Regions from separate parts of the Bradyrhizobium sp. ORS 111 genome, predicted to be linked through region 1. Evidence: riboswitches for the same ligand, from Rfam matches in the RefSeq annotation. Region 1 holds a riboswitch; the other holds the start of a gene.
The links. Region 1 has a riboswitch for cobalamin ahead of metE (5-methyltetrahydropteroyltriglutamate--homocysteine S-methyltransferase). Riboswitches for the same ligand answer to the same signal wherever they lie in the genome.
Positions count from the first base shown of each region.

Region 1 (5,043 bases):
TAGCGGGATATTCACGCAATTGGACCGCCCGCCTTTCAGCGCAGTGCATTTGTCCGAGTCGACATTCACCATCGACGACGGCGTTCGGGCCGACGATCTTCATGCAATCAGCAGGCTGCTCGTAACTCGCGGGCGGCTGCGACCATATTGACCAAGGCGGGAAGCACCTCCTCCCATCTTCGGGTTTTTAGGCCGCAATCTGGATTGATCCAGAGCTGCGAATCGGACAATCGCTGCCTGGCCAGCGTTATGAGATCTTTCATTTCGTCCTTGCCGGGAACGCGTGGCGAATGGATATCGTAGACACCCGGCCCGATTTCGTTCGGATATTTGTAGTTCTTGAAGGCGTCGAGCAATTCCATCTTCGAGCGCGACGTCTCGATCGAAATGACGTCTGCGTCCATCGCCGCAATCGCATCGATGATATCGTTGAATTCGGAATAGCACATGTGCGTATGAATCTGAGTTTCGTCGGCAGCACCGGACGAACAGATGCGAAAGCTATCCACGGCCCAATCGAGATAACTCCTCCATTGTGATTTGCGTAACGGCAACCCTTCGCGCAACGCGGCCTCGTCTATCTGGATTATTGTCGCTCCCGCCTCCTCAAGGTCGAGCACCTCATCGCGGATCGCAACCGCAAGCTGGCGACAGGCATCGCTTCGCCGAATATCGTCACGGACAAAAGACCAGTTCAGAATCGTCACCGGTCCAGTCAACATTGCCTTCATTGGCTTGTTGGTCAGCGACTGCGCGTATCGCCACCATTCGACCGTCATCGGCTTCGACCGCGAGACATCCCCAAACAGAATTGGTGGACGGACGTAGCGCGAGCCATACGACTGAACCCAACCGTGCTTGGTGAAGGCGAATCCGGAAAGCTGCTCGCCGAAATACTGCACCATGTCATTGCGCTCGAACTCACCATGCACGAGAACATCGAGCCCGATATTCTCCTGCCATAGCACCGCACGCGCCGTTTCCTCTCTGAGAAACTGCTCGTACTGCGCGTTGCTCAACCCTCCTTTGGCATGGCAAGCGCGGGCATTGCGAACTTCCGCGGTTTGCGGAAACGATCCAATGGTCGTCGTGGGAAATGTCGGCAAGGCAAACCGCGCGCGCTGGGCCTCGGCGCGCTTTGCGAAAGGACTGCAACGGTAGCGCTTGGTTTGGTCGATCGCAGCCATGCGCGCAGCGACGTCCGCATTGTGGATCTTGGGCGATTGCTCGCGTGCAAGTGCCGCGTTTTTTGATGCCGCGAGCACATCGGCCACGCCGGCACGATCGCCAGCAAGCGCCCTTCCTAGGGTCGCTAGTTCCTTAATTTTCTGAACCGAGAAAGCCAGCCAGCTCTTTACATCGGAATCGAGATCGGTTTCGAGCCCCAGGTCGATTGGAACATGGAGCAGCGAACATGAGGGGGCGATCTGGACGCGATCAGTGCCGAGTTTTGCCACGGTGGGCGCCAGCTGATCGACCAGCGCTGAAAGGTTGGAGCGCCAAACGTTGCGCCCATCGACGACCCCCAGTGAGAGAACGAGATCGTTGCGAATCCCAGCGACGATCGCGTTCAGCGGGTCTGCCCCCCTTACCAAGTCGACGTGGAGCCCGGAAACCGGCAAAGCCAAGGCCGTATCGAGATTACCGCCGATGGTCCCAAAGTAGGTCGCCAGCATGATTTTAAGAGCAGGTATCTCCCTAGCAAAATAGGTATAGGTACGAAGCAAGGCTTTGCGGGATATTTCGTCGAGGTCCAAGACCAGACAGGGCTCATCGAGCTGAACCCATTCTGCGCCGCGCGCGACCAGCTCACGAAGAACGTCGACATAGACCGGCAGCAGTCGATCCAACAGCGACAATGGATTGAATGAAGGATCTGCGCTCTTGCCAAGCTTCAGGAAGGTCACTGGGCCAATCAGCACGGGACGCGTCTGGTAACCAAGCCCCTTTGCCTCCTCATATTCCTCAATCGGCTTTCGAGAAGAAAGCCTGAAGATCTGCCCCTTGTGAAATTCAGGGACCATATAGTGGTAATTGGTGTCGAACCACTTCGTCATCTCCTGCGCAGGCGCGCCCTGTGCAGGATTGGAGTGAGGGCAACTCGCATCGAGTTCACCGTTCGGCGCACCGCGCGCCATAGCGAAGTAGGTGTAGAGCGGTACAGGACCTGTGGTGCAAGCGTAAACATCCGGAATGGCGCCCACCATCACACTGGTGTCGAGCACATGATCGTAAAGCGAGAAATCATTCGACGGAATGACGGTCGCGCCGAGCGATTTCTGCCGCGCCCAGTTAGCAGTGCGCAGTCCAGCTGCCGCTTCAAGCAGCTGCGCTTCGGTGGACTTCCCGGTCCAGTAGCTTTCGAGCGCGAATTTGAGTTCACGGCGCGGACCGATGCGTGGCGTACCAAGTGTAGCAACGGGAAGTGAAAGGACGGACATAGCTCTAACCCCTGGTTTGGGGCAGAGGTCATGGCGATTGCGTGCAGGAAAAGCCGCCGAAGCGGCAATTGCTTGGCGCACCACCGGGACACCCCGCCCGCGGACGAATATGTTGTCGGGGCAGGTCTCCTGGCTTGCGGGTCATCGCTGCTGTCCGGCCTTCCCGAAACCAAGCGGTTTCAGTGACTTTATTGGACAGCGGCTCGCCGCTTACAGTTGCGGGGGCAGCGCCGGCATTCGACCGGCTTCCCTCTTAGCTCCGGATCAGTGCGCTCCGGAGAACCTCGACGAAAATCAGTTATCCGAACAAGCAGCGTTCCGTCAACCTCTTGGCACGGCATCCTTCTGCGGCTCCGCTCAACAAGTCTGTAGGTGTGGCTCCATCGCGACGATCGCGATCTAAAGCCCCCTTTGCGCGATGAGTGTGCCGGGCAGTGCTCGCTTCGAACTCGGCCCTGGTCTCTGCACGCGCGAGTACATCGGGGTCGCATTTTGCCTGCAGCCGATGGCACGCGACAGATCGGCTTCGACCGAGCTACCAGTCGGTAGCCTTTACTAGCATCTTCGACATGTGAATCTCTCGACAACTTAGCAAGATCCGCCTTGCGGGACCGTCACCCTTGGAAGCTGTGGGTCAAATCAGCTTGCCCATCCCGGGCAAAGTGGTTCGAGCGGCTGGGCCGGTAAGCAGCTCCCGGTAACGTATCTATCCCGTCGGCCGTGTGCGCCGAGACGTGCGAATATGCTCTGGAAGGCATGGAAGATCTCGGCACTATCAATCAATCTCGCTTTTGCCGTGCTGGGCGCCCCCATCGATGTCGAACGGACCAGCACTGCGTTTGCTATGTATTTCAGGCCGCTGGACCAACGGCCATTCTGCGACAGTGCTTCTTGGCCATAACCGTTCTCTTTCGCAGCGTCCTCGCTATGTTGCTACCCCCGAGTGGCGGTGATGGGTGCCAACCGTGCGCAACCGCTTGGCAGAAGGCCTACATGTCCTTCTCCAACAATCAGCGAGGGTTGGCCGTCACAGTCCGGGCCGACAGCGTGACGATGCACATGAGTGCTCCTAGTATCGCGAGAGCAAAAGGCAGCCCAGCCATGTGTGCAACGAGCCCGGCGCCAGCTGGACCGACGAGGATACCGGCGTAACCCGCCGTCGTGACGGCTGCGATCGCCAAACCTGCCGGCATCACCTTCTGCTTGCCAGCACGGCGGCATAACACCGGCACGATATTCGATGCACCCAATCCGATAAGCAGCAAACCCGCCATGGCAATCGCAGCCACCGGCGCGGCCAGCAGGGCCACAAAACCGATCATGATCGGCACAGGTCCGAACATCAGTGTGGCGCGGTCTCCGATTCTGATCACGAGGGCATCTCCGGCGAGACGGCCTGCGGTCATCGCGATGGAAAACAACATATAACCGAACCCGCCATGCTCTTGCGCCACAAGACCTCTGTCAATGAGAAATAAGGCGCTCCAGTCGATCATCGCGCCTTCGACAAGGAAGGTGATGGCCGCAAGCACCGCTATCAGCAATACGCTGCGATGAGGCAAGACAAGCAGTGGCTCTGACGGCGTGCGACGTGTCGCAAGCAACCGCGGCCATGCCGACAAAATCGCAACTATCATTAGCGCCGAACAAGCCAGCGTCGAAGCAAACGAGTCAATCCGCAGCGAGAGCAAGGCTGTCAGGGCGCCAGCGCCCGACAATTCGCCGATGCTGAACTGTGCGTGAAAGGTGGACATCAATGGGCGGCCGGCTGCTCGCTCTACTTCGGCCGCTTGAACGTTCATGGCTACATTGATTGAGCCGAGTGAAGCGCCAAAGGCAAGCAGCACCGCCCCGAGTTTCAGAGGTGTACTGGCGATAGCGAGCCATGGCAGGGTCAGCGCAAGGCCAAGTCCACCTACAAGAATAGTGCGCCTGGTGCCGTAGCGCGCCCCCGACAAAGCGGTCAAAGGCATGGCGAAGAGGGACCCCATGCCGAGGCAGAGCAGCAGCAGACCAAGCACGCGATGATCGACCGCAAGGCGCTCCTTGGCGAGCGGCACCAGAGGCGCCCAGGCCGAGAAGCCGAATCCGGAGACAAAAAATATGAGTCGCGTCGCGAGCAGGCCGGCCGGCGGATCGGCAGACGGTTTTACGGGGCACTCCGCAGAGAACGCACGTTACGAGTACGGCGCGCCGGCGTTTGCCGGCGCATGCCTGCACACGGTGGGCAGCCCGACGACGATGTCGTCGCGGAACATGCTTCCGTTACTGCAAGTCCAGTGCCATTGCGAAATTAACGCGACGTTCCTGGTGCAAACTTTCGGATGAGCCTATTTCTCGCGACTGCTTGCTATTGCGGGCTGCGGCACCCTCGGACCCACGACGAGTTTGGAGAAGTGTTGTCGTAAATCTCTCAAACCCAACACGGCACCTCCGGCTCAGATGCAGCATCGCTTCGTCGTAGAGCCCCATTGTAAACTCGACGCATTGTCTCAAGGGGCTGCGCCGCGAAGCTGCCCTCCGCGGTCATTCTGCAAGGTCTTCTTGGCCGGTTCTAGTGCTTCTTGTTCTTCTGGATCTGCATGATCGAACCAAGAGCCTG
Region 1 covers NZ_CP120701.1:1,975,239-1,980,281, reverse strand. Annotated here, with positions in the region: gene metE (5-methyltetrahydropteroyltriglutamate--homocysteine S-methyltransferase) at 108-2,441, opposite strand; cobalamin riboswitch at 2,543-2,743, opposite strand; gene P6U30_RS09130 (MFS transporter) at 3,452-4,564, opposite strand; gene P6U30_RS09125 (nodulate formation efficiency C protein) at 4,934-5,043, opposite strand, start outside.

Region 2 (5,043 bases), 2.5 Mb from region 1:
TGCTTCAGCCGCTCGAAACTCTCCAGCACCGCACCCATCAGCGAGGGCTTTATGGCGGCATATTCCCAGGCACGGGCGGTTGCGACGCGCTTGCCCTGCACGATGATCTGCGCGCCGACATCGCTCTCCGGCTTCAGCAGCACCGGGTTCATGTCGGTATGCGGCTCGACGCCGGCGGCGAGCGCCTGCAGCGCCTGCGCGCGTCCGATCTCGCCGCCGTCAGCGGTGACGGCCGCGTTGTTCGACATGTTCTGCGGCTTGAACGGCAATACACGGAGGCCACGCCGCTTCGCCGCGCGCGCAAGGCCCGCGACGATCAGCGATTTGCCGACGTCCGAGCCCGCTCCCTGGATCATCAATGCGCGCGCCATCGCGTGGTCCAGCTACGCCGTCAGAACTCGACGCCCGGCTGCGCCTTGATGCCGGACCGGAACGGATGCTTCACCAGCGTCATCTCGGTCACGAGATCGGCGATCTCGATCAGTTCCTCCTTGGCATTGCGCCCGGTGAGCACGACATGCGTCATCGGCGGCTTCGAGGTCTTGAGAAAATCGACGACGTCGGCGATCGCCAGATAGTCATAACGCAGCGCGATGTTGATCTCGTCGAGCACGACCATGCGCAAGCTTGGATCGGAGATCAGTTGCTTGGCTTTTTCCCAGCCGGCTTGGGCGGCGGCGATGTCGCGGGCGCGATCCTGCGTTTCCCAGGTGAAGCCTTCGCCCATCGCGTGGAATTGACAGAGGTCGCCGAAGTGTCCGGTCAGCAGGCGGCGTTCACCGGTATCCCAAGCGCCCTTGATGAACTGCACCACCGCGCAGGGAAACCCGTGCGCCACGCAGCGGACGATCATGCCGAAGGCGGAGGACGATTTTCCCTTGCCCGCGCCGGTATGGACGATGATCAGTCCTTTCTCACCGCTCTTGGTCGCCATGATTCGATCGCGAGCGTCTTTCTTTTTAGCCATCTTGGCGGCATGGCGAGCTTCCAGCGCAGCCTCGGAGCCACCGGCTTCGTCCTCGGCGGCATCTCGTTCGGACATCATCTGACGTTCCTTCGGCTTGACAAGTTCCGGGCTTGGACGAATGGTGAGCCCTGCGTTGGTGCCTGTCCTACGACAGGCGAAGAGGGAATGCGATAGGGCTCAAGTCGGCCCGAAGCGCAGCCGCCCCCGCGACCGTGACCGGAGAGATGCCCAAAGCCACTGATTCCAAAAGGAATCGGGAAGGCGGGGATCGAAGGGATAACCCCCTGCTCCGCAAGCCGGGAGACCTGCCAGCGCAGACGTTGAGACCAGCGGACGGGGTGTTCCGCGACGGGGAACGAACCTTTCCATCGAACGGTTCGTCTGCCTCATCGCCTCCCGCTGTCAATCAGGAAGGGCGATGAGCGTTACACTTCATGTCTGCATCACCTGCCGCGCCGGCCAGACGCTCGCGGAAGGCGAGACCACGCCTGGTGCGCGCCTGCATGCCGCGATCCGCGATGCCGGTGTGCCTGACGGCGTCAATCTGATTCCGGTCGAATGCCTGTCGGCGTGCAGCCAGGGCTGCTCGGTCGCGCTCAGCGCGCCGGGACGGTGGTCGTATGTCTATGGCCGCCTGTCCGAAGCCAATGCGACGGATGTGGTCGCCGGTGCGTCCGCCTATGCGGCGGCACCCGACGGCATCGTGCCGTGGCGCAGCCGGCCGGAAATCTTTCGCAAGCAATCACTCGCCCGCATTCCACCCATCGCCGTTGTGCCAGAGGCCGCAGAATGACCACGCTCACCAAGGTGCCCGTCACCGTCGTCACCGGCTTTCTCGGATCGGGCAAGACGACGCTGATCCAGCATCTGATCAGGAATGCCAACGGCAAGAAGCTTGCGGTGCTGGTGAATGAGTTCGGCGGCGAAGGAGTCGACGGGGACATCCTGAAGTCCTGCGCCGACGCCAATTGTCCAAGCGAGAACATCGTCGAGCTCGCTAATGGCTGCATCTGCTGCACAGTCGCCGACGATTTCATCCCGGCGATGGAGCAATTGCTGGCGCGCCGCGTGAAACCCGATCATATCGTGATCGAGACATCGGGGCTCGCGCTGCCTAAGCCGCTGCTGAAGGCGTTCGATTGGCCGGAGATCCGTTCGCGGATTACGGTCGACGGCGTGATCGCACTGGCCGACGCGGAGGCTGTTGCGGCCGGCCGCTTTGCCCCCGACCCGGCCGCGGTCGACGCACAGCGCGCCGCTGACGACAATCTCGACCACGAGACGCCGCTGTCCGAGGTGTTCGAGGATCAGATCGCCTGCGCCGACATCGTGCTGCTGACCAAGGCGGACCTCGCCGGCGCTGACGGCCTCGAGGCCGCGAAGTTGGCGATCGCGGCCGAAATGCCGCGGCAGGTGCCGATGTTGCCGGTCGTCGACGGCGCGGTCGACGCGCGCGTGATCCTGGGTCTCGCGGCCGCCGCCGAAGATGACCTCGCGGCGCGTCCGTCTCACCACGACGGCGAGGACGAGCACGAACACAATGACTTCAACTCCGTGGTGATCGATCTCCCGGAAGTCTCCGATGTCGATGCTCTAGTTGCATCGGTCAAGGGACTGGCGCGCGAGCAGAATGTGCTGCGCGCCAAGGGCTATATCGCGATCCAGGGCAAGCCGATGCGGCTACTGGTGCAATCTGTCGGCGAGCGGGTGCGACATCAGTTCGACATGCCCTGGGGCGCGCGGCCGAGGCAGTCGAAGCTGGTCGTGATCGGCGAACACGGCGAAATCGATGAGGCCGCCATCAAGGCGCGACTTGGTGTCTGATGCACATCGTCTTCCGCGAGAGCCGCGGTCTCGAGGAGACCGCGACACCAAGGGATCTCGGCCAGGCTCCAGCCGAGCTCGTGGTGCTCTCGTTCTCCGACAGCGATCTTGCCGCGTTTGCTTCCGGCTGGCGGCGCGGCCGTCGATCGCTGCCGTCGCTGCGGCTCGCGAATCTGGCCGACCTGCGCCATCCGCTGTCGGTCGACACCTATATCGAGCGGACCTTGTCGCAAGCGCGCGGCATCTTTGTGCGCCTGATCGGCGGCGAACCCTACTGGCCATATGGGCTGGCCGCGCTGCATCGCCTGGCGAAGGAGCGCAACATCGCGCTTGCGGTGCTGCCGGCGGACGGTCGCGATGACCTGCGGCTCGATGAATTCTCCACCCTGCCGGTCTCAACCCTGCGCAGGCTCAAGGTGCTCTGCGACAAAGGCGGCCCGGTCGCGGCGCAGGCCGTGATCGCCCAGCTCGCGCTGGCGTCGGGACTGTATGCCGGACCGGTCGTCGGCGAGATCGACCTTCCGGAGTTCGGCTTCTACGATCCCGGGCTCGGTGCCGCCACGGCGGCGCCGTCACCAGATCACCGGCCACGGGCGCTGGTGACCTTCTATCGTTCCTATCTCGCAGCCGGCGACACGGCACCGGTCGACGCGCTGATCACGGCGTTGCGGCAGAAGGGCTTTGATGCTTACGGCGTGTTCGTCACCTCGCTGAAGGCAGCGGGCGTCGCCGAGTGGATGCGCACCCAGTTCGCGCATTGTCCTCCCGCCGCCATCGTCAATGCGACCGCCTTTTCCGCAATCGGCGACGACGGCACGACGCCGTTTGAGTCCGCGTCCTGCCCGGTGTTCCAGGTCGCGCTGTCGACAGCGCGGCGCGATGATTGGGCCAAGTCGCTTCGCGGTCTTTCTCCCGGCGATCTGGCGATGCACGTGGTGTTGCCGGAGGTCGACGGTCGTCCGTTTGCGGGCGTCGTGAGCTTCAAGTCGCCCGGCGAGCGCGATCCCGATCTCCAGTTTGCGCGTCTTGCGCACCGGCCGGACGACGAGCGTGTCACCGCTGTGGCCGCGCGCGTCGCCGCCTGGCACCGGCTCGCGACCAAGCCGGCGCACGAGAAGCGGCTCGCTGTCGTGCTCTCGAACTATCCCGGCCGTCCCCATCAGATCGCGCATGCGGTCGGGCTCGATGCCCTCGCTTCGGTCGACGTGCTGCTGTCCGATCTCGCAGCCGCGGGCTTCGGCATTGCGACCGTAGGGCCGCTCGGCGCCGTTCTGCTGCGGCAGAAATTGACGTGGAGCGTCGACGACTATCGCGCTGTGCTGTCCTGGCTTCCGCGGCAGCTTCAGGATGACCTCGCGAGCGCCTGGGGCGCGCCGGAGGATGATCCAGATTGCCGCAACGGCGAATTTCACTTCGCCGCAATACAATGCGGCAAGTCCGTCATTGCCGTTCAGCCGGAGCGCGGCAACATCAACCAGCGCGACGCCGACTATCACGATCTCGCGCGCACGCCTCGCCACGCCTATGTCGCGTTCTATCTCTGGCTCAGGCAGCAAGGCATCGACGCCATCGTGCACATGGGTGCGCATGGCACGCTCGAATGGCTGCCGGGCAAATCGGTCGCGCTGTCGCCCTGCTGTTGGCCGGAGGCGTTGATCGGAGACCTGCCGGTGATCTATCCGTTCATCGTCAACGATCCCGGCGAGGCCGCACAAGCTAAGCGGAGGATCGGCGCCGTCACGATCGGCCACCTGCCGCCGCCGCTCACGAACGCCACATTGCCGGAGGGCATGCGCCGGCTCGAACGGCTGCTCGATGAATATTCGACCGCCGACGGCCTCGATCCCGCACGGCGCCAGCGCCTGATTGCTGATATCCGCGAGGAAGCGCGCCTCGCCGGGCTGGAGGACGATCTGGGTCTCGCCGCATCCGTTTCGGCGGCTGAGGCCATTCCGCAGATCGATCGCTTCGTCTGCGATCTCAAGGAAAGCCAGTTCGGCGACGGCCTGCATGTGTTCGGCCAGGGCGCGTGTGGCGAGGCAGAGAAGCGTGCGCTGCGCGATGCGCTCTCCGGCCGCCGCGTTGCGCCGGGACCTTCGGGCTCGCCCTATCGTGGGCGCCGCGACGTGCTGCCGACCGGACGCAATCTGTTTGCCGTGGACCCACGCGCGGTGCCGACGCCGTCGGCGCATGCACAAGGCGTCAGGCTTGCCGAGGAGCTGCTGCGCCGTCACCTGCAGGACCACGGCGAC
Region 2 covers NZ_CP120701.1:7,492,241-7,497,283, forward strand. Annotated here, with positions in the region: gene P6U30_RS34625 (cobyric acid synthase) at 1-371, opposite strand, end outside; gene cobO (cob(I)yrinic acid a,c-diamide adenosyltransferase) at 392-1,042, opposite strand; cobalamin riboswitch at 1,085-1,295, shown strand; gene P6U30_RS34635 (DUF1636 family protein) at 1,386-1,760, shown strand; gene cobW (cobalamin biosynthesis protein CobW) at 1,757-2,791, shown strand; gene cobN (cobaltochelatase subunit CobN) at 2,791-5,043, shown strand, end outside.
Region 2: it holds a riboswitch for cobalamin, as region 1 does, so the genes downstream of both, P6U30_RS34635 (DUF1636 family protein) here and metE (5-methyltetrahydropteroyltriglutamate--homocysteine S-methyltransferase) in region 1, are expected to answer to the same signal.